One region of the Burkholderia sp. L-4 genome, then DNA from elsewhere that is predicted to be linked to it. Evidence: riboswitches for the same ligand, from Rfam matches in the RefSeq annotation. Region 1 holds a riboswitch; each other region holds the start of a gene.

Region 1 (5,542 bases):
CGGCGATCCCGTGATCGCCGGCGAACACGATCGTCACGGGGCGCTGCACGACCGGTCGCTCGGTATGCTGGATCAGGCCGATCTGCAGCGCGAGCGCCTCGAGCTGGCCGAGGCTGCCCGGCGGCTTGGTCTTGTGGTCGATCACATGCTGCAGGCGCGTGCGCAGCGCGTCGTCGAGCGGCGCGATCGCGGGCGGGAAGGGGGTCGAAGTCGTCATCGGGAAGCCGTGTCGTTGGCGCGGCACGCGCCGCGCATCGAAGGAATCGGAAAAGGAAAGGTCATGGTCGCGCAGGCCATGCCGGCAGCAACGCATCGCGGCCGTTCTCGCGGATCAGCACGAGCGGATAGCCGAACGCGTCGCTCGCGCGTTCGGGCGTCAGCACGTCGTGCACGGGGCCGGCCGACGCGCGGCCGCGGCCGTCGAGCAGCAACGCGTGCGTCGCGAAACGCCGCGCGAGATTCAGGTCGTGGCACGAAAACAGCACCGTGCGCGGGCCCCGGTCGAGCCATGCGCCCAGCGCGGTCAGGCAGTCGATCTGGTGATGCAGGTCGAGATGCGCGAGCGGTTCGTCGAGCAGCATCAGCGGCGCATCCTGGCACAGCGTCGCGGCCAGCGCGACCCGCTGCCGCTCGCCGCCCGACAGCGACAATACATCGCGCGACGCGAGTGCGGTCAGATCGAACGTCGCGAGTGCGTCGTACGCGGCCGCGCGATCGCCGTCGCGCTCCCAGCCCCAGCCGCCGAGATACGGATAGCGGTGAAGCAGCACCGTGTCGAGCACCGTCGCGCTGAACGCGTCGTGCAGCTGCTGTGGCATCAGCGCGCGACGCTGCGCGAGGGGCCCGGGCGGCCACGCGACCAGCGGCCGGCCGTCGATCTCGACCTGTCCGCCGGCCGGCGGCTGCAACCCCGCGAGCGTCGCGAGCAGCGTCGTCTTGCCGGCGCCGTTCGGCCCCGCGACGCACCAGATCTCGCCAGGCCGAAACGCCTGCGTGAACCCGTCGAGCAACGTGCGCGCGCCGGCCTTCAGCGTCAGGTCGACGGCCATGCAGCGCAGCTCGCCGCCGCCCGCGTGCAGTGCGGCATCCGTCATCGCATCGGCCTCCTCAACAACATCCACAGGAACACCGGCACGCCGATCAACGCGGTCATCACGCCGACCGGCAACTGCGCGGGCGCGATCGCGGTGCGCGCGAGCAGGTCGGCCGCCATCACGCCGCCGCCGCCCGCGAGCATCGCGGCCGGCAGCAGCATCCGCTGGTCGTTGCCGAACGCGAGCCGCAGCGCATGCGGCACGACGAGGCCGACGAAGCCGATCGTGCCGGCCGTCGTCACCGCGGCAGCGGCCGCCAGCGACGCGACGAGATAGATCCGCACGCGCAGGCGCGCGACGGGCACGCCGAGCGCCTGCGCGGTCGCGTCGCCGCGCAGCAGCACGTTCAGTTGCGGCGCGGCCGGCAGCGCGACGCATGCGGCCAGCAACAGCGCCCCCCATGCGAACCAGGGCGCCGTCACGCCGTTCAGGTCGCCCGTGAGCCAGAAGATGATGCCGCGCAGCCGCGCATCGGGAGCGAGCGACAGCAACAGCGTGACGAGCGCGCCCCACCCGGCCGCGATCACGACGCCGGTGAGCAGCAGGCGCGGCGACGCGTCGCGCGAATCGCCGCGCCACAACGCGCGGCGCGCGAGACCGAGCACGAGCGCGACCGAGACGAGCGAACCGGCGAATGCCGACGCGTCGACGAGCCACCATGCGCCGCCGGCAATCATCGCGACGAGCGCGAAGCCGGCCGCGCCGCCGGACACGCCGAGCACGTACGGTTCCGCAAGCGGGTTGCGCAGCAGCACCTGCAACAGCGCGCCGGCCAGCGCGAGCAGCGCGCCGCACGCGAAGCCGGCGAGCGCGCGCGGCAGACGCAGCGTGCGGACGATCTCGGCGAACAGCGCGTCGCCGCCATGCGGGACGAGCGACGCGAGCGCCTGCCACGGCGACATCGGCACGCTGCCGATCGACAGCGACGCGACGAACAGCAGCGCGACCGCGGCGGCCAGCGCGGCCCAGATCGCGGCGGCGCGCGCGGCGCTCATGCCGTGCACGGCCGCGCGCATGATGCGCGGCGCATCCGCTCGAGGTGGCCGGCCGGACGTGACGGGGACGCCGCGCGGACGATTGGGGTCAGCATCGAAGAACATTCCGTGAAGCGTTGCGCGCCCCGCCTCCCCGCAGGCCGCGCGTCATGAAACCCGTGCGGGCTTCCCGTCTCGGCCGGTATCCGGGCTGGCGGCGGTCCGGCTCGCCTTCCCGCGCGTTTCACGCGCAGTGGCCCGCGCCCGCGTGCGACACCTGCACGCAAAACGCGCCCGAGCCGGCCTGCGTCGACGGACGCGGCCGCTTACCGTTGCGGGGGCAGCGCAGGTTGGCACGCTCCCGGAGCGCACGCCCTGCTTCCCGTTTAACCGCGCGTGCCACGCGCGAGCACCGAGGCGGCGCCAGTTTAGGAGCCGGTCGCGCGAGCGTCAAGGAAGCATCCGGACACGCACGGGAAGCACCGATTCGCGGCAAGAAGCCGGGGTGTTACGACTGGAAACGTTACAGATGTCGGATTGCGCGTTATTCCGCGCTAAAATGCTGGGTCTTTAGAGGACGCAGCAAATGCTCAACGAACTCGAAACCTTATCTCAAAATATTGGCCGTCTGATTTCGCTGAACAAGCGCTATCACGCGGAACGGCTCGCGCTCGAGGAGCAGGTCGCGCAATTGCGCGCGGAAGCGGACACGGTCCGCGCGGAACTCGCGGCACTGCGCGACGAACGCAATGCGCTCGCGGCCGAGCGCGACACGCTGTCGGCAAAGATCGACGACGCCCAGGTGAAACTGAACGCGATTCTCGAAAAGCTACCGCGCTCGAAAAGCGCGGAGCAAGCCGACAACCAGCTCGACCTGCTGGATGCGCAGGCACGCCCGGATGGCGATGACGCGGCCAGCCACGGAGAACATGCATGAGCACCAAGCAGATCGAAGTCTCGATTCTCGGTCAGGCCTATCGGCTCGCCTGTTCGGCCGAGACCGAAGCGGCACTGCTCGAGGCCGTCGCGCGCGTCGACGCCGAAATGTCGAAAATCCGCTCGAACAGTTCGGTACGCGGCACCGATCGCATTGCGGTGATGGCGGCGCTGTCGCTCGCATCGGAATTGCTGCGGCTGCAAACGAGCGTGCGGCACGGTGAAGCATTTCCGGCGGAGGAAATCCGTCGTACAATGCACCAGATGAACGAACAGCTCGGCGCGGTGCTCGCACAGCACGAGACGCAGTAACGTTTCAAACGATGCGTCGATTCCCCTTGATCTCGGCGGTCAACGGTGGTCAAATTGGCGCATCGAATCACAGTTCAGTCAGCTTCCCTGCCTGGTTCGCCAAGGTCATATATTCCTTGAACCAATGCCATGTGCACGGTTGCGGAAATTTGTAGCACGGGCGCGCGCGTCACTCTGTCTGATGTACCCGAAGTGCTGCTAACTGCGACCAATTCTGAACCCCAGGTTCAGGATGCCGGCCTAGCGGCCAAGGCGGGGGCCTATCCAACGGCATCGGGCGAGTCCCGGTGCCGTTTTCTTTTGTAGCAGCCCTTTCTGCGTCGATCACGATCCATGCAATACTGGCTGATGAAGTCCGAACCGGACGAAGCAAGCATCGACGATCTCGCCAACGCTCCGCAGCGCTCGCTGCCGTGGACCGGCGTGCGCAATTATCAGGCGCGCAATTTCATGCGCGACACGATGAAGATCGGCGACGGCGTGCTGTTCTATCACTCGAGCTGCCCCGAGCCGGGCATCGCGGGCCTCGCCGAAGTGTCGTCGACACCCTACCCCGATCCCACGCAGTTCGATCCGAAAAGCCCCTACTACGACCCGAAATCGACGCAGGAAGCGCCGCGCTGGCTGCTCGTCGACGTGCGCTACGTGAAGAAGTCGCCGCTCGTGCCGCTTGCCGCACTGCGCGAGCACGACGAACTCGCCGACATGCGCGTGCTGGCCCGGGGCAACCGGTTGTCGATCACACCCGTGACGCGCGCCGAATGGCGCTTCATCACCGAAAAGCTGATGAAGTAGGCGCGCGCCAAAGGTCAAATCTGGTCAGCACGCGCGGCCGGCACGGAACTCGCGGCACTTTTGCGCAGCCTAAGCAACCGCTGTCGGCCGATCGGGCCGGCCGTCGTTTATTTCGTCGCGCGGTACGCCCGCGTCGCGCACGCGTGATCCGCGTGCGCGCCCTCGCACAAGGAGTCCAACAATGACCAAGAAATCCGCTCTCGCGCTGTCGCTCGCCCTCGCCGCCGCCGTTCCCGTCGCGCTGACGCTCGCGTCGCCGGCCGCGCACGCGCAAACCGCCAACCCGCATTTCCCCGAGCCGGCAGGCGTGCTGTCGCTGTCGTCGCAAGCCAGCGCCGACGTGCCGCAGGACATCATCCACATCACGCTGTTCTACGAGCAGCAGGCCAAGGATCCGGGCAGCCTGACGGCGCAGCTGAACCAGCGCGCCGACGCGGCGCTGTCGCAGGCAAAGGGCGTGTCGGGCGTCACCGCACACACGGGTGCATTCTCCGTGTATCCGAGCACCGATCGCGACGGCAAGATTTCCGCGTGGCGCGGCCGTACCGAGGTGGCGCTCGAATCGCGCGATTTCGCCGCGGCGTCGAAGCTCGCGGGCCAGTTGTCGAACCTGATGCAGGTCGCGAACGTCGAGTTCTCGCTGTCGCCTGAAGCGCAGCGCACGGCCGAGCAGAAGCTCACGACCGAGGCGATCAAGTCGTTCCGCGCACGCGCGGACGAAGCCGCGAAGGCATTCGGCTACAGCAGCTACACGATTCGCGACGTGAACGTCGGCAGCGGCCGCAACGTGCAGCCGTACCCGCGCATGATGGCGATGGCCGCGGCGCCGATGGACAGCGCGAAGATGAGCGCGCCGATCGCGGTCGACGGCGGCAAGGCGACCGTGTCGGTTACCGTCAACGGCTCGGTGCAGATGAAGTAACGCGCCACGCGATGTCGGAAACGAAAAACGCCGGCCCTCGGGCCGGCGTTTTTTATGCGCCTGCAGATTGCCGATGCGCGCGACGGTTGCGCGCGCATCGATTTCACATTACGCGGCGGCGTTCGCCGCACGGCGGCGATACGCCCAGGCCATCAGCGCGACGCCCGCGAGGATCATCGGCAACGACAGCCACTGCCCCATCGACAGGCCCAGTGCAAGCAGGCCGAGGAAGTCGTCGGGCTCGCGCGCGAACTCGACCGTGAAACGGGCGAGGCCGTAGCCGATCAGGAACAGCGCGGACACGGCGCCCATCGGCCGCGGCTTGCGCGCGAAGAAAAACAACGCGAAGAACAGCGCGATGCCTTCGAGCGCGATTTCATAGAGCTGCGAAGGATGGCGCGGCAGCATCTGGTATTGCATGAACACGTCGGCGAGATGCCACTGCTCGACGAGCGCCGGATGCTTCGGCAGCCAGGCCGCGTCGTCGCGCATCGCGCCCGGGAACAGCA
Region 2 (5,542 bases), 960 kb from region 1:
AGCGATTCGCACAGATACACCATCCCTCCGCATTCCGCGACGATCGGCCGGCCGGCCGCCGCGTGCGTGCGAATCGTCCGCGCGGTCCCGGCATTCGCCGCGAGCGTCGCCGCATGCAGTTCCGGATAACCGCCCGGCAGGAACAGCGCGTCGCAATCGTCGGGCACCGGTTCGTCGGCGAGTGGCGAGAAGAACCGCACCGCCGCACCGAGCGCATCCAGCAGCGCGAGGTTCGCCGGATAGATGAACGAGAACGCCGCATCGCGTGCGACGGCGATCCGCTTGCCCGCAAGCGCGCGCGGCAGCGGCGCCGCGGCGTCCGGTGCCGCGAACGCGACGGCCGGCGGCAATTCGGCGAGCGCCGTCCGCACGAGCACGTCGGCCGCGCGCTCGAGCCGCGCATCGAGATCGTCGATGTCGGCCGGTTGATGCAGGCCGAGATGCCGCTCCGGCAGCGTGATGCCCGCATCGGCCGGCACGTGTCCGAGCCAGCGGAGGTCGCCGGGCAGCGCCTGCTGCAGCAGTTCCGCATGCCGCGCGGAGCCGACGCGGTTTGCCAGCACGCCGTGAAACGGCAGTGCCGGCCTGAACCGGGCGAGCCCGAACGCGATCGCCGCGAACGTCTGCGCCATCGCCTTCGCCGAAATCACCGCGACGACCGGGACGCCGAACGCGGCCGCGAGATCGGCGCTGCTCGGCGTGCCGTCGAACAGCCCCATCACGCCTTCGATCAGGATCAGATCCGCGTCGCGCGCGGCATCGGCGAGCAGCGCGCGGCAGCCGGTTTCGCCGACCATCCCGAGATCGAGCGTATGCACGGGCGCGCCGCTCGCGCGCTCGAGCAGCATCGGATCGAGAAAGTCGGGCCCGGTCTTGAACACGCGCACGCGGCGGCCCAGCCGGCGGTGCAGCCGTGCAAGACCGGCCGTCACCGACGTCTTGCCCTGGCCCGACGCGGGTGCGCTGACGAACAGCGCGGGGCAGGCCGGCACGCTCAGAACTCCACGCCGCGCTGCGCCTTCACGCCTTGCTCCTTGTACGGGTGCTTGACGAGCCGCATTTCGGTGACGAGATCGGCCGCGTCGATCAGCGCATCGGGCGCGTGCCGCCCCGTGACGACGACGTGCACCGAAGCGGGACGCGCGACGAGCGTCGCGAGCACTTCGTCGAGCGGCAGGTATTCATACTTCAGCACGGTGTTCAGCTCGTCGAGGATCACCATCCGGTAGTCGCCGCTCTCGATCATCCGGCGCGCCTCGTTCCAGCCCTTGCGCGCGGTCGCGATATCGGCGTCGCGGTTCTGCGTGTTCCACGTATAGCCGTCGCCCATCGTCACGAAATCGCATTCCGCGACCGCGCCGAGAAAGTCGCGCTCGGACGTATGCAGCGCGCCCTTGATGAACTGCACGACGCCGAGCCGCATGCCGTGGCCGAGCACGCGCACGGCCATGCCGAACGCAGCCGTGCTCTTGCCCTTGCCGTTGCCGGTATTGACGATCAGCAGGCCCTTTTCCAGGGTGGCGGCGGCCTGCTTCTTCTCGTGGCCGGCGCGGCGGCGTTCGGTCATTCGCTGATGGGATTCGGCATCGGTCTTCATCGGAAATCGTCCTGTCGAAAGCGAAACAAAGGGTTCAGAGCGGGCCGGCGAGGGCAACCGTCACGCCGTCCCGGATGGATTTGGGGCCCAGCAGCCTGCCATGCGGCGCCGCGAGCTGCGCGCAGGGTTCGGCCACGCCCGCCACCCCGAAGCGCGCCAGCGCGGCGTCCGACGGGCCGCTCGCGGCCAGTTCGGGACGGCTCGCCAACTGCGCCGCGTCGAACGCGACGAGCGGCCAGCCGCGGCGCGCGCACAGCATGCGCAGCGCCCGCGCACACGCCTTGTCGGCGAGCGTCGCGACGAGCGCCGGTTCGGCGGCCGGGTAACGCGCCAGCGCCGCCCGGATCGCGGCATCGAGCTGCGCGGCCGTGACGCCCGCGCGAAAACCGATGCCGAGCGCGACGCGCATCATGCGCGGCCGCCGAGCGCCGCACGCACGGCCGGATCGTCGGCAAGCGCCGCGACGCGGCCGATCACGACGATGGCCGGTGAACCGATGCCGGTTGCGCCGACGCGTTCGACGAGCGTGTCGAGCGTCGCGAGGACCTGCCGCTGCTCGGGGCGGGTCGCATGCTCGATCGCCGCGCACGGCGTATCGCCGGGCAGGCCGCCGCCGCGCAGCGCGGCGGTGATCGCGTCGAGCCGGCGAATGCCCATGTAGATCACGATCGTCATGCGCGTGGCCGCCAGCGCGTGCCAGTCGGGCTCGTCGGCGCCCGCGCCGTGGCCCGTGACGAAGATCACGCCCTGTGCGGCGCCGCGCTGCGTGACCGGGATGCCGAGCGCGGCCGGCGCGGCAATGCCTGCGGTGATGCCGTTCACGATCTCGACCGCAAAACCCGCCGCGCCCAGCGCGGCCAGTTCCTCGCCGCCGCGGCCGAACACGAATGGATCGCCGCCCTTGAGCCGCGCGACGCTGCGGCCCGCCCGCAAGTGCGCGACGATCGCTTCCTGCGGCGTCGACGCATGGCCGCCGCGCTTGCCGACGTGCTCGACCTGCGCGTCGGCGCGTGCATGGCGCAGCACGTCGGGATTCACGAGATCGTCGACGAGCAGCACGTCGGCCGCGCCGATCGCACGCACGGCCTTGAGCGTCAGCAGGTCCGCATCGCCGGGGCCGGCGCCGATGAGCCACGCGCGGCTCATCGCACGCGGCACGGCACGCACCGTGTCGAAACAGTGGAAAGGAACAGGCGGGCGGCACATCGGCGGCCGGCGGGCAGGCAGTGCATGACGGATCGGACGAAGCCCGCGCGGACGCGGGCGGAATGCGCACCCCATCCGTCCCCCGCGGATCGGGCGTTCGGCGAGCATCGGGCTCGCCCCTTGCGTCGGCCGGTATCCGGGCTGGCCGCTTGCCAGGCCGCAGCCTTCCCGCCCGGTGAAGGGCAGTGGCATCGCGGGCGGCCTGGGCGCGTGCGCGGGGAGCGCGGCGCGCGGGCGGCGTACCGTTGCGGGGACAGCACAGGCCGGGCGGTCGTCCGCCTCCTGTTTCCCGTTTAACTGCATGCGCGGAATGCGCATGCGAGCACCGAACGCGGCGCATACGATAGCACAGCGGTTCGCCCGCGCGAACCGGCCACGGCCGGCCTCCGGCACGGTGCGCCGGCGGTGCGCAACGCAGTCCGGCGCCCCGTGCCGCCTTGACGCTCCCGGCCCCGCCGCCTACACTCGCACGCGTTTTGGTGCTCGCGCGTGCCGCTCCGGCGCGCGCAGTTAAACGGGAAACAGGGAGCCTGCCTGCACCGCAGTCGAGCCAACCTGTGCTGCCCCCGCAACGGTAAGCGAACGTGTCGCGCGCGAGCGCGATGCAGCGCCGCTTCGCCGCCTGCCGCGTGCAGGCGGACGACCGCCACTGGATGCCGCGCGCATCCGGGAAGGCGAAGCGGCGTGTTCGCCAGCCCGGATACCGGCCTAAACGTTGGGGTTCAGCGCCGCGGGGAGGCGGCGCATCGTCCACGGCCGCAGCAGGCCCGACGCCCGGGGTGTTCCGCTTCCTCCGCCGATCTGCCCCCCGCGCGAACGCGCCGGGCCGAGACGGCGAACGGCAGGCGGCGCGGGCAGGGCCGGCGGCAGCCGTGTTGGCATTCACGATGTCGACCGTTCGCAAGGAAGCACCATGTCCGATTCGTTGTTCCGCCCGTCGCGCGGTTGTTCGCGCGGATCGCGCGGCGGTCTGCCTGCGCGTCGCCCGATGAATGGCCTCGCCGCCGCCAACGCGACGATCCCGTCCTGATTCCCTCTTCGACACCGGACCTACCATGACCCTACGCAAGCTTCCCGTCACGATCGTCACGGGCTTTCTCGGCAGCGGCAAGACGACGCTGATGCGCCACATCCTGCAGCACGCCGCGGGCCGCCGCATCGCGGTGATCGTCAACGAATTCGGCGAGCTCGGCATCGACGGCGAGATCCTCAAGGGCTGCGGCATCGGCTGCGAGGACGCCGACGGCGCGCAGGGCGAAGCGTCGGGCCAGCTGTACGAACTCGCGAACGGCTGCCTGTGCTGCACCGTGCAGGAAGAGTTCTACCCGGTGATGGAGGCGCTCGTCGAACGGCGCGCGGACATCGACCACGTGCTGATCGAGACATCGGGCCTCGCGCTGCCGAAGCCACTCGTGCAGGCGTTCAACTGGCCGACGATCCGCAACAGCTTCACGGTCGACGCGGTCGTGACCGTGGTCGACGGGCCGGCCGCCGCGAGCGGCCAGTTCGCGGAAAACCCGCAGGCCGTCGACGCGCAGCGCCGCGCCGATCCGAATCTCGACCACGAATCGCCGCTGCACGAACTGTTCGCCGATCAGCTGTCGTCGGCCGATCTGGTGATTGTGAACAAGGCCGATCTGGTCGGCGACGCGGAATTCGCCCGGATCGAAACCGCGATCCGCGACGAGATTCCGCCGCAGGTGAAGATCGTGCGCGCGACGCGCGGCGAGCTCGATCTCGCGATGCTGCTCGGCCTCGAATCGGCATCGGAAGAAACGATCCACCTGCGTCACGATCATCACGGCTCGGCCGACGACGGTGATCACGATCACCATCACGACGATTTCGACTCGGTGGTCGTGTCCGGCGACGCCGGCACGCGCGAGGCGACGATCGCCGCGCTGCAGCGCGTGGTCGAAGCGCACACGATCTACCGCGCGAAAGGGTTCGCCGCGCTGCCCGGCGCGCCGATGCGGCTCGTGATCCAGGGCGTCGGCCGCCGCTTCGACAGCTATTTCGACCGACGCTGGCAGGACGGCGAAACGCGCGCGAGCCGCTTCGTGCTGATCGGCGAGGATCTCGACGCGGCCGCGCTGCAACGCGCGTTCGACGCCGCGTGCGCGGCCGAGCCGCAACAGGCGTAACGCACGATGCATCTGCTGCGCACCACGCCGGGCGGCTTCGTCGACGATACGCAGGGCGTCGTCCGGATCGACCAGCAGCCGGCCGACATCGTGATCCTGAGTTCGGCCGACACGACGCTGTCGCTGCTCGCGAGCGTCGTGCCGCGGTTGCCGGCCGGGTTCCCGAGCGTGCGGCTCGCGAACGTCACGTTCCTGCGGCAGCCGGCGTCCGTCGATTTCTACGTCGACGACGTGCTGCGTCATGCGAAAACGGTCGTGATCGATCATCTCGGCGGCGAAGCGTACTGGCCGTACGGGATCGAGCAGGCCGTGTCGCTCGCGTCGAAGCGCGGGCAGCAGCTCGCGATGTTCTCGGGCGACCTGCAGGAAGATCCGAACCTCGTCGCGAAGAGCACCGTCACGCCGGCGCTGTGCCGGCTGTGGTGGCGCTATCTGCGCGAGGGCGGCGTGCACAATGCCGACGCGCTGCTGCGCAGCATCGCGTTCCATACGCTCGGTTTCGGCGCCGAACCCGAGCCGCCGCGCCCGCTGCCGGCCGCCGCGCTGTATCACCCGGCGCGCGACCGCGCGAGCGTCGACGACTGGCGGCCGCGCT
Region 3 (5,542 bases), on a different contig from region 1:
TCGAGCAACCATGAACTCTCCGACCCTCCCCACGTACGACGACGTCGCCGCGGCCGCGGCCCGGCTCGAAGGCCATGCGCACCGCACGCAGGTGATGACGTCGCGAACGATCGACGAAGCGCTCGGCGCGCAGGTGTTCTTCAAGTGCGAGAACCTGCAGCGCATGGGCGCCTTCAAGTTCCGCGGCGCGTTCAATGCGTTGTCGCGTTTCAACGCCGAACAGCGCCGCCACGGCGTCGTCGCGTTCTCGTCCGGCAACCATGCCCAGGCGATCGCGCTGTCGGCGCGCATCCTCGGTATTCCCGCGACGATCGTGATGCCGCAGGATGCGCCGGCCGCGAAGATGGCCGCGACGCGTGGCTACGGTGGCAACGTCGTGACCTACGATCGCTACACCGAGGACCGCGAGCAGATCGGGCGCGATCTTGCCGAACGGCACGGACTCACGCTGGTGCCGCCCTACGACCATCCGGACGTGATCGCCGGCCAGGGCACGGCCGCCAAGGAACTGTTCGACGAAGTCGGCCCGCTCGACGCGGTGTTCGCGCCGCTCGGCGGCGGAGGGCTGCTGTCGGGCACCGCGCTGTCGACCCGCGCGCTGTCGCCGCACGCGAAGTTGTACGGTGTGGAACCCGAAGCCGGCAACGACGGCCAGCAATCGTTCCGGTCCGGCGCGATCGTGCGGATCGACACGCCGCGCACGATCGCCGACGGCGCGCAGACGCAATACCTCGGCAACCTGACGTTCCCGATCCTCCGCCGCGACGTCGACGACATCCTGACCGCGACCGACGCGGAGCTGATCGACTGCATGCGCTTCTTCGCCACCCGTATGAAGATTGTCGTCGAGCCGACCGGCTGCCTGGCGTTCGCCGCCGTGCGACGGATGAAGGACGCGCTGCAGGGCAAGCGCGTGGGCGTCGTGATCAGCGGCGGCAACGTCGATCTCGAGAACTTCTGCGCACTGGTGTCGACGCCGGCCTAAGCGTCGCGGCGCACATGAACATCCTGTCATCCGTGCGCCATGGCACCTTCACGACGCGTTAAGTTTCGCGCCCTAGACTGATGACGTTGCCCGCAGTCAGTCGTGAAGGAGCCACCATGAACACGCACGCGATCGTCGCCGCCGCCCTGGCGGTCGCCTCCCTTCCGGCGTTCGCCCAACCGGGCGCGACGTCATCCGGTTTCCCCGCCGCATCGCCGCACGACGTCGTCGCGCAGGCGATGCACCGCTCGCCCGGCGCGTTGCCGCACGCCGGCTTCGTGCTCGCGAAGATCGATCAGAACAATACGCCGCCCGATCGGGGCGGCGACCCGGGCGGCCGCGCGCACGCCGGCACGCACATGTAACGGCGCGCGCCGGGCGCCGCTGCCGCGCCCGGCCCCGCCGGCAATCAGAACGCCGGCAGCGACGGGTCGCGTGCGGCGAGGATGTCGTCGGTGCGGGCTGTTCCGCGATCTGCAGCTGTTCGGCTGGCCGATCGTGCAACCGCGGCGACCGACCGGCATGCGGCTCGGCGATCCGCGCCGCGACGACGCTGTGCCGCTGCCCGGGCTGCTCAACGCGCCGGCTGACGTCGACCGGACAACCTACGGTTTCGCGTTCGATACGACGCGGCTCGCATGCCGCTTGCCCCTCCCGATTCATCAGACGAGAAACGCGACACCAACACACAAGCGAAAGGATTCGGAAAGCGCTTGCCGGAGAATGACGTTTTTTCGCACCCTCGCGCGGCGCGGCAATTGACGTGCGGGAGCGCACGCCATTACCCTTGCGCGCTGATGGTTCCCAGCGATGGGATCAAAAGGGAACGCAGGACGGGCAACGACTCGAATCTGCGGCTGCCCCCGCAACTGTGAGCGGCGAATCCGTGCCACTGCGCGCCACTGGGAAACCGGGAAGGTCCGCACGGATGACGACCCGCGAGCCAGGAGACCTGCCATCGACCCGAGGTCCAGCAGCCGCACCGGGCGGGGTGTCCCGATGCGCAAGCGCCGCCGTTGGCGGTCGCCCGTTGCATGGACGACCCGACCTCAGGATCCGTCAGATGTCCTTCGTTCCCGAATCCGCTTCCCTGCCGCAAGCGTCGCGCCGACACGCCGTCGGCATGCGCAACCTGGTCGCCCTTCGCTCGCGACCGCCCTACGCGCCACACGCTTTCTCTCGCTGTCTGATGAACCTTCGTTACCTGCTCGCCACATCCGCCGCCACCGCGCTGCTCACCCCGCTCGCCCACGCCGCCGGCGATACCGCGCTCCAGCCGCCCGCCCAGCCCGCGGAAGGCGCCGATCTGCCGACGATCAGCGTGACCGACACGCGGCACCTGCCCGAATCGTTCGACCGGCGCTATGCGTCGACGCAGGTGCTTACGCGAGAAGATCTCGACCGGCTGTCGTCGACCGACCCGAGCATCACGCAGGCGCTCGCGACGCTGCCGGGCGTGACCGTCTCGCAGAGCGGCGGCCCCGGCTCGTCCGCGTCGGTCAGCATCCGCGGCTCGTCGGCCAGCCAGGTCGCCGTGTTCATCGACGGGATCCGGATCGGCTCGCCGACCACCGGCATCGCGCCGTGGGCCGACCTGCCGGCCGACGCGTTCGAACGCGTGGAAGTGATTTCGGGCCCGGCCGCCGCATCGTTCGGCAGCAACGCGATGGGCGGCGTCGTGCAGCTCTTCACGCGCCGCGCCGCCAACCGGCCGAACCAGACCACCGTGTCGTTCGGCGGCGGATCGAACAAGACGTTCGACACGCAGTTCCGCACGTCGGGCACCCTGCCGTCGACAGGGCCGCTGGCCGCGCTCGGCGGTGTCACCTACTCGCTGGGGCTGCACGACTACAACACGGCCGGCATCGATGCGACGCGGCCCTTCTTCTACGGTCACGAAGCCGGCCGCAATCCGTATCACGCGCAGGATCTCGATGCGCGGCTCGGCTATGCGCGCGACAACTGGTCGATCTCGACGTTCGCGCTGTATCACCGCTCCGACCTGTCCTACGACAACAGCGGCTATGCGAATCGCGAGCTCGATCACCAGCTGACGACCGGCATCGCATTTCATCTCGACATCACGCCCGATACGCAGTTCGACCAGTCGTTCGGTTATGCGAACGACCGCCAGTTCATCTACGCGGACAATCCGGCCCTCGCAACCGACCAGATCAATTCGCAGCGCATCAGCACGTCGACGTCGCTGACCCATCAGGCGCACGGGTTCCGCCTGTTCGGCCTGCCGCTGTCGGGCGAAACGAAGCTCGCCTACGATTTCACGCGCGAACAGGCATTCCTGCCGATCGACGCGCCCGGCGGCATACCGACGCGCAACGACTCGGCGTTTTCGCTGCATCAGTCGGCCACGCTCGGCAGCGTGACGCTGTTCCTCGCGGGGCGTCGCGAGATCATCGCCGGGCAAGGCGTGAACACCGGCAACGCCGCGCTGTCGTGGGCGATCACGCCGGTCTACACCGCGCGCGTGTCGTACGGCAACGCATTCCGCCTGCCGAGTTTCAACGACCTGTACTACCCCGGCTACGGCAATCCGAACCTCAGCCCGGAACGCAGCACGTCGGTCGAGGCCGCGCTCGACGCGAACACGTCGTACGGCACGTTCTCGGCGGCGGTCTACGACACGCACGTCAACAACCTGATCGCGTACAACCCGGCAACGTTCTCGCCGATGAACATCGGCCGTTCGCACATTCGCGGCATCGACCTGTCGTACAAGGGGACGATCGGCCGCTCGACGCCGGTGAGTCTGGCCGTCGGCCTCCTGAATCCGCAGGACGAGACCAACCAGACCTGGCTCAACCGCCGGCCGCGCCAGACGGTCAGCCTCAGCGTCGACCACACGTGGGACGAACTGAAGCTCCACGCGCTGAGCACGGGCGCATCGCTGCTCTACGGCGGCACGACGTTCGACGATCCGGCCAACACGACGTATCTGCCGTCGTACCTGACGGTGAGCCTGCGCGCGTCGTACCGGATCAATTCGCACCTGACGGTGTCGGCGTCGCTGTCGAACCTGTTCGACCGGCAATACATGACCGCGTACGGCTACAACACGCTCGGCCGCACGGCGTTCGGCAAGGTCACCTACACGTTCTGACGACCGGTCGCGCCGGCGCCTGCGTCGCGGGCGCCGGGGCGGATCGGCATGGCCGGCACCGTACGGGAAATTGACTTCGCGGCAAAAACTAATAGAATTAGTTTTTTGACTAATTCACATAGCATTCGTCATGGCGCGTGCCGGCATTACCGTAGACAGACTCGTCGAAGCCGGCGCGCGGCTCGCCGACGAAACCGGCTTCGAGCCGCTCACCGGCGCGGCGCTCGCGCGGCATTTCGGCGTCAAGCTGGCCAGCCTGTATTCCCATGTCCCGAGTTTCGACGATCTCAAGAGCCGGATCGCGCTGTTCGCGCTGCAGGAGCTGGCCGATCGCGCCGCCGATGCGCTGGCCGGCCGCACCGGCAAGGATGCGCTGACCGCGCTCGCGAACGTCTATCGCGACTATGCGCGCGCACACCCCGGTCGCTTTGCGGCTGCGCGCCATCCGGTGAGCCCCGAGCGCGCCGCCGAAAGCGCGGGCGGGCGGCTCGTCAGGATGACCTCGGCCGTGCTGCGCAGCTACGACCTGCCGGAAGCCGAGCAGGCCCATGCGATCCGCCTGCTCGGCGGCTTCTTCATGGGCTACGTGACGCTCGAAGGCGCCGGCGGTTTCTCGCACGGCACACCGGATTCCGACGCATCGTGGTCGCGCAGCCTCGATGCGCTCGACGTGATGCTGCGCCACTGGCCTTCGGCCGCATGACGGGCCTGATGGAATTCAAGCGATGAACGACAAACCCGATGGCGTCGTGCTGCCGAGCCGCGTCGTGCCCTTCCCCACCTCGATCAGCGACGAAGCGCGAGCCGCGTTGCAACGCCTGGTCGGCGACGACGGCGTGCCGCTGAATGCGCTGCACGTGATGCCCGCGCCGGACGATGTCGACGCGTGGATGCGCGTGAAGGCGGCCGCCGACGCGCATTACACAGCCGCGGTCGGGCAACTGGCCGGCCATCTGCGTTCGAGCGTCGAGACGATCCGGGCCGGCGATGTGGACCTCCACGTCGCGACGCCCGAAGCGGCCGCTTCCGACGAATGCGCGTACATCGACCTGCATGGCGGCGCGCTGATCGTCGGCGGCGGCGCCGCATGCCGCGCCGGCGCGCAGATGCATGCCGACCGCCTGGGCGTTCGCTGCTACGGCGTCGATTACCGCATGCCGCCCGAGCATCCGTATCCGGCCGCGCTCGACGATTGCATCGCGGCCTATGCGTTCGTGCTGGCGCGCCACGCGCCGGAAAACATCGTCATCGGCGGCCGCTCGGCCGGCGGCAATCTCGCGGCCGCGATGGTGCTGCGTGCCCGCGACGAAGGCTTGCCGCTACCAGCCGCGCTCGTCCTGCTGTCGCCGGAAGCCGATCTGACCGAATCCGGCGACAGCTTCGAGACCAACCGGCTCGTCGACGTCGTGCTGCCGGCGTCGCTGATGCCGAACAACCTG
Region 4 (5,542 bases), on a different contig from region 1:
GGTGCGCGCACGGACATTCGAACACTGCGGCGGATCGGTGCGGAGAGGCGCGGAGGCGAGCGGTGAATCTTCCACGACAGGCGGCCGGCTGATACCGGCCACCCGTTGCAACCCGAATCAAGCCAGCGACCGGAACAACCAGTAGAGCCCGCCGGCAAGCGCGATCGACGCCGGCAGCGTCAGCACCCACGCGAGCACGAGGCTGCGCACCGTGCTCCATTGCAGTCCGGAGCCGTTCGCCGCCATCGTGCCCGCGACACCCGACGACAATACGTGGGTCGTCGACACGGGCAGGCCGTACACGTCGGCGGCGCCGATCGTCAGCATCGCGACGAGTTCGGCCGATGCGCCCTGTCCATACGTCAGATGCTGCTTGCCGATTTTTTCGCCGACGGTCACGACGATCCGCTTCCAGCCGACCATCGTGCCGAGGCCCAGCGCGATCGCGACGGCGACCTTCACCCAGGTCGGAATGAACTTGGTCGCGTGGTCGAGCTGCTTGCGATAGTTGTCGATCGCGAGCTTGTCGTCGGCGGCGAACGCGGGCTGACCGGACTTCTCGATCAGGCGGATGGCTTCGGAGACGAGATACATCGTGTTGCGCACGTTGTCGACGTCGCGCTGCGGCACGGCCGCCATCGAGCCCGACGCGCCGACCGCGGTCGCGAGCGACGTCGACAGTTGCTGCACGGCCGGCAGCACGGCGGGCGTCAGTTCGCGATGCTGAACGTAGTGCTCGACGTCGGCGCGCGGGTTCGCGGACGGCGCGACGCCGTTCGTGTACTTGCCGAACGTCGCGGCCGCCTGGTTCGCGACCGCCACGAAGGTTTGCGATTCGGCCGGCGTGACGGCCTTGTTCAGCGCATACGCGGTCGGCACCGTGCCGATCAGGATCAGCATGATGAGGCCCATCCCTTTCTGTCCGTCGTTCGACCCGTGTGCGAACGACACGCCCGTGCAGGTCAGGATCAGCAGGCAGCGAATCCAGAACGGCGGCGGCTGATCCTTCGGCGGCTCCTTGTACAGCTCGGGAATCCGCACGAGCGCTTTCAGCACGAGCAGCAGCAGCGCCGCGCACAGGAAGCCGACGATCGGCGAGACCAGCAGCGACTTGCCGACGCCGAGCGCCTGGCCCCAGTCGACGCCGCTCGTGCCGGACGGCCCGTGCATCAGCTGGTTCATCAGCCCGACGCCGATGATCGACCCGATCAGCGTATGCGAGCTCGACGAGGGCAACCCGAAATACCAGGTCGCGAGGTTCCACACGATCGCGGCGATCAGCAGCGCGAACACCATCGCGAAGCCCGCGCCGCTGCCGACCTGCAGGATCAGCTCGACGGGCAGCAACTGCAGGATCCCGAACGCGACGGCGCCGCTCGAGACCATCACGCCGAGGAAGTTCCACATGCCCGACCAGATCACCGCGACGTTCGGCGTCAGCGAATGCGTATAGATCACGGTGGCGACCGCATTCGCGGTGTCGTGGAAGCCGTTGACGAATTCGAAGCCGAGCGCGATCAGCAATGCCGCGCCGAGCAACAGGTACGGAAACAGCGAGCCTTCGCGGACCGGCGACAGATCGTCGAACAGGTGCGTGCCGATATAGAGGGCGCCGAGCACGAGCACCAGCAGGAACACGGCATAGCCGATCTGCCTGGTACGTTCGATGGAGCCGGCGTTGTTCGGGGCGGACGAAGCAGGTTGATTCATGACGGCATCTCGTGAGGGAACCGCGTCCGATCCTAGCGGTGACCAGCAGTCAGTTTGATGACAGTCGGGACCACGAACGGCGTGTCTTACGGGATGTAAGCTGATTGGCCGAATGCTCGGCGCTGCGTCGCCCTGATCGCTCACATAGTGGGCGCAACGGTGGTTGACGCACCGGCATCGCGTCGGTCGTCATCCGGCGCGACCCATGACCAGCCGTCCGGCGAAGCGGCGAATGTCGTGCATGACAGCGGCGCGATGTCGAGACGCGCGGCCGCCGCCGGATCCATCCGCAGCACATGCGCGAGGGCCGCACGGACGAGCGGCGCGTGCGTGATCGCGATCACGTCGCGACCGGGCGGCAGCGCGTTCAACCATGTGCCGACCCGATGCGCGGCGGCTGCGAACGATTCGCCGCCGTGCGGCGAGGCGGACGGATCGCCGATCCACGCGGCAAGTTCGCCCGGCAGATCGCGTGCGAGGTCGCTCAGGCGCTTGCCGCGCCAGTTGCCGTAGTCGATGTCGCGCAGCGCGTCGTCGACGTCGGCGCGCAGCCCGAGCGCATCGGCGGTCTGCCGCGCACAGCATGCGGGGCTGCACAGCACGACGAGCGATCCGCCGGCGCGTGACCACCGGCCGCGCCACGCGGCAGCTTCGGCGAGCCCGCGCGCGTCGAGCGGATCGTCGTCGGGGAACGTGCCGGTGCGCATCGCCCGGGTCGATGCGTGTGCGATCAGGCGCAACGAGGCATGCAGGGTCATGTCGATGGTCGGATGATCCGGAACGGGACGTGATTGTCACCGCGCGATCACTTCAATACGCGCCCGTTCGCGCGTACAATTCGCCCGATACGAAACGCGGAAGCCGGTGCAATTCCGGCGCGGTCGCGCCACTGTAACCGGAGAATCGACGATCCCGGAAGCCAGACCTGCCTTCGTACCCATCCATCATTTGTCGGGGCGCGATTCCCCTGAGGTGCATCCATGAGCGAAGCAGTGCTGAAGCCGGCGGTCGTGCCGGCCCCCATCCCCGTCCGTGAACTGTTGCCCTGGGCCGTATTCGTCGGCCTGATCCTGTTGCTCGCCCTGTATTTCGTCGGCGCGGAACAAGGCGCGACGTCGCTCGTGCCGGGCATGTATGTCCACGAGTTCGTCCACGACGGCCGCCATCTGCTCGGCTTTCCCTGCCACTGACGCGGAGCACACGATGGTCGGAAAGCTGCTCATGCGCGGGATGCTCGCAGGCATCGCCGCGGGCCTCATCACATTCGGTTTCGCGAAAATCGTCGGCGAACCGCAAGTCGGTCGGGCGATCTCCCTTGAAGAAAAACTCGATGCCGCCAAGGGCGACGAGCCCGGGCACGATCACGATCACGAGGTCGAACTGGTCAGCCGCCACACCCAGGCCGGCCTCGGCCTGCTGACGGGCGTCGTGACCTATGGCGCGGCTTTCGGCGGACTGTTCTCGCTGGTCTTTGCCTATGCGTACGGGCGCGGCGGCCGCCTGCCGGCACGGCAGCTCGCCGCGTGGCTCGCGCTGGGGGCGTTCATCGCCCTCGTGATCGTGCCGAACATCAAGTACCCGGCCAATCCGCCGGCGGTCGGCGACCCCGATACGATCGGCCAGCGCACGGGCCTGTTCTTCCTGATGATCGCGATCTCGATCGCGACGATGGTGTTCTCGGTCGGCGTGCGCCGCCACCTGCTGGCGAAGCTCGGTCAATGGAACGCGTCAATCGTCGCGGGCCTCGTGTTCGTCGCGATCATCGCGGCCGTGCAGCTGGGGTTGCCGTCGTTCGACGAGGTACCGGCCGCATTCCCGGCTGCCTTGCTGTGGAAGTTCCGCGTCGCCGCGCTCGGGATGCAGGCGATCATGTGGACGACGATCGGCCTGCTGTTCGGCGCCTGGGTCGAACGCAGCGAACGCATCGCGATGCGCGCCGCCTGACGCGCATGCCGGACGAGCGCGCCTAGCGCAGCATGCGCGGCGCGCTCCACGTCGATTCGCGCGCCAGCGCGACGAACGCGGCCAGATAGTCGATCGATGCATCCGCCTCGCGGATGCCGAGGAAGATCTGCTTCGCGATTCCCTTCTTGCCGAGCTTGACCGGCACGACCGGCATCCGGTCGGCGTACTCGTCGGCCAGCCATCTCGGCAGCGCGGCCACGCCGCGCCCGCTCGCCACCATCTGCAGCATGATGTCGGTCGTCTCGATCGACTTGTGCCGCCTCGGCACGATGCCGGCCGGCGTCAGGAACTGGTTGTAGATGTCGAGCCGGTCGGTTTCGACCGGGTACGTGATCAGGATCTCGTCGGTCAGCTGCTCGGGCGTGACGTAGTCGGCGTTCGCGAACCGGTGCGAGTCGGCGACCACCAGCACCTGCTCGTAATCGAACACGGGATCGAAGCGCAACCCCGGCTTGTTCAACGGGTCGGGTGTCACGAGCACGTCGACGTCATGGCCGAACAGCGCGCCGATGCCGCCGAACTGGAAGCGCTGCTTCACGTCCACGTCGACGTCGGGCCAGCGCGACAGGTACGGCGACACGACCTTCAGCAGCCACTGGTAGCACGGGTGGCATTCCATCCCGATGCGCAGCGTGCCGCGCTCGCCCTTCGCGTACTGCTTCATCCGCTCCTCGGCGAGTTCGAACTGCGGCAGCAGCCGGTTCGCCAGTTTCAACAGGTAGTGCCCGCCCTGCGTGAGCCGCAGGCCGCGGCCTTCGCGGTCCCAGATCGGCGTGCCGAGCTGCTGCTCGATCTTCCGGACGGTATGGCTGAGCGCCGATTGCGTGAGGTGCAGCGCATTGGCGGCCGCCGTCAGCGAGCCGTGGCGCTCGACTTCACGAATGACGACGAGATGGAATCGTTCCAGCATGGATGGGGGTCACGCAATGAATACATGAACAACTTTAATGGATGAATGAAATAATGCCATTTTATTTCATGTGTTGAAATCCCTATGATGGCTGCCGGATCTTCAATTTTTCTCTGGACGGCAGCTTCATGGTCACGACACACAATCTCGGTTTCCCGCGCATCGGCGCGAAGCGCGAACTCAAGTTCGGTCTCGAGCGCTACTGGAAGGGCGAATCGTCGCGCGACGCGCTGAAGGCGCTCGGCGCCGAGCTGCGCCGGCGCCACTGGCACGATCAGCGCGACCTGGACCTGGCGCCGATCGGCGATTTCTCGTTCTACGACCAGGTGCTCGACATGAGCTTCACGCTCGGCAATCTGCCGAAGCGCGTGCAGGACTTCCACGGTGATGCGCTCGACAACGCCTTCCGCGTCGCGCGCGGCCGGTCGGCGCAATCGGCTGAAGAACACGCGGCGTGCTGCGGCGGCGTCGCGGCCGGTGAAATGACGAAGTGGTTCGATACGAACTACCACTACATCGTCCCGGAATTCCACGCCGACACGAACTTCTCGCTCGATCCGTCGCGCCTGCTGCAGCAACTGGCCGAGGCGACCGCGCAGGGCGTGAACGCGAAGCCGGTGATCCTCGGCCCCGTCACGTACCTGTGGCTCGGCAAGGCGAAGGACGATTCCGATCGCCTCGCGCTGCTGCCGAAGCTGCTGCCCGTGTACGGCGCGCTGCTCGACACGCTGACCGCGCAGGGCGTCGAATGGGTGCAGATCGACGAGCCGATTCTCGTGACCGAACTAGATGCCGAATGGCGCCAGGCCTTCCGCACCGCCTACGCGGTGCTGGAAACGCGCCGTATCAAGCTGCTGCTCGCGACGTACTTCGGCCAGCTTCAGGACAACCTGACGCTCGCGGCGTCGCTGCCGGTCGACGGCCTGCATGTCGACGCGATCAACGCCCGCGCCGAAA

The links. Region 1 has a riboswitch for cobalamin ahead of AC1VVG_RS13010 (FecCD family ABC transporter permease). Riboswitches for the same ligand answer to the same signal wherever they lie in the genome.
Region 2: it holds a riboswitch for cobalamin, as region 1 does, so the genes downstream of both, cobA (uroporphyrinogen-III C-methyltransferase) here and AC1VVG_RS13010 (FecCD family ABC transporter permease) in region 1, are expected to answer to the same signal.
Region 3: it holds a riboswitch for cobalamin, as region 1 does, so the genes downstream of both, AC1VVG_RS27550 (TonB-dependent receptor domain-containing protein) here and AC1VVG_RS13010 (FecCD family ABC transporter permease) in region 1, are expected to answer to the same signal.
Region 4: it holds a riboswitch for cobalamin, as region 1 does, so the genes downstream of both, AC1VVG_RS18395 (CbtB domain-containing protein) here and AC1VVG_RS13010 (FecCD family ABC transporter permease) in region 1, are expected to answer to the same signal.

The regions. Positions count from the first base shown of each region.
Region 1 covers NZ_JBXEOX010000001.1:2,792,581-2,798,122, forward strand. Annotated here, with positions in the region: gene cobT (nicotinate-nucleotide--dimethylbenzimidazole phosphoribosyltransferase) at 1-217, opposite strand, end outside; gene AC1VVG_RS13005 (ABC transporter ATP-binding protein) at 279-1,094, opposite strand; gene AC1VVG_RS13010 (FecCD family ABC transporter permease) at 1,091-2,089, opposite strand; cobalamin riboswitch at 2,249-2,500, opposite strand; gene AC1VVG_RS13015 (ATPase) at 2,655-3,005, shown strand; gene AC1VVG_RS13020 (cell division protein ZapA) at 3,002-3,316, shown strand; RNA gene ssrS (6S RNA) at 3,398-3,579, shown strand; gene AC1VVG_RS13030 (EVE domain-containing protein) at 3,650-4,111, shown strand; gene AC1VVG_RS13035 (SIMPL domain-containing protein) at 4,293-5,033, shown strand; gene lgt (prolipoprotein diacylglyceryl transferase) at 5,142-5,542, opposite strand, start outside.
Region 2 covers NZ_JBXEOX010000001.1:1,835,265-1,840,806, forward strand. Annotated here, with positions in the region: gene AC1VVG_RS08520 (cobyrinic acid a,c-diamide synthase CobB) at 1-992, opposite strand, end outside; gene cobO (cob(I)yrinic acid a,c-diamide adenosyltransferase) at 995-1,597, opposite strand; gene AC1VVG_RS08530 (cobalamin biosynthesis protein) at 1,632-2,009, opposite strand; gene cobA (uroporphyrinogen-III C-methyltransferase) at 2,006-2,803, opposite strand; cobalamin riboswitch at 2,914-3,149, opposite strand; cobalamin riboswitch at 3,264-3,529, shown strand; gene cobW (cobalamin biosynthesis protein CobW) at 3,859-4,947, shown strand; gene cobN (cobaltochelatase subunit CobN) at 4,954-5,542, shown strand, end outside.
Region 3 covers NZ_JBXEOX010000002.1:2,361,660-2,367,201, forward strand. Annotated here, with positions in the region: gene AC1VVG_RS27540 (threo-3-hydroxy-L-aspartate ammonia-lyase) at 11-985, shown strand; gene AC1VVG_RS27545 (hypothetical protein) at 1,102-1,350, shown strand; cobalamin riboswitch at 1,767-1,959, shown strand; gene AC1VVG_RS27550 (TonB-dependent receptor domain-containing protein) at 2,175-4,103, shown strand; gene AC1VVG_RS27555 (TetR/AcrR family transcriptional regulator) at 4,234-4,806, shown strand; gene AC1VVG_RS27560 (alpha/beta hydrolase) at 4,829-5,542, shown strand, end outside.
Region 4 covers NZ_JBXEOX010000002.1:368,697-374,238, reverse strand. Annotated here, with positions in the region: gene AC1VVG_RS18405 (inorganic phosphate transporter) at 118-1,710, opposite strand; gene AC1VVG_RS18400 (histidine phosphatase family protein) at 1,851-2,468, opposite strand; cobalamin riboswitch at 2,519-2,657, shown strand; gene AC1VVG_RS18395 (CbtB domain-containing protein) at 2,691-2,900, shown strand; gene AC1VVG_RS18390 (CbtA family protein) at 2,914-3,654, shown strand; gene AC1VVG_RS18385 (LysR family transcriptional regulator) at 3,677-4,585, opposite strand; gene metE (5-methyltetrahydropteroyltriglutamate--homocysteine S-methyltransferase) at 4,714-5,542, shown strand, end outside.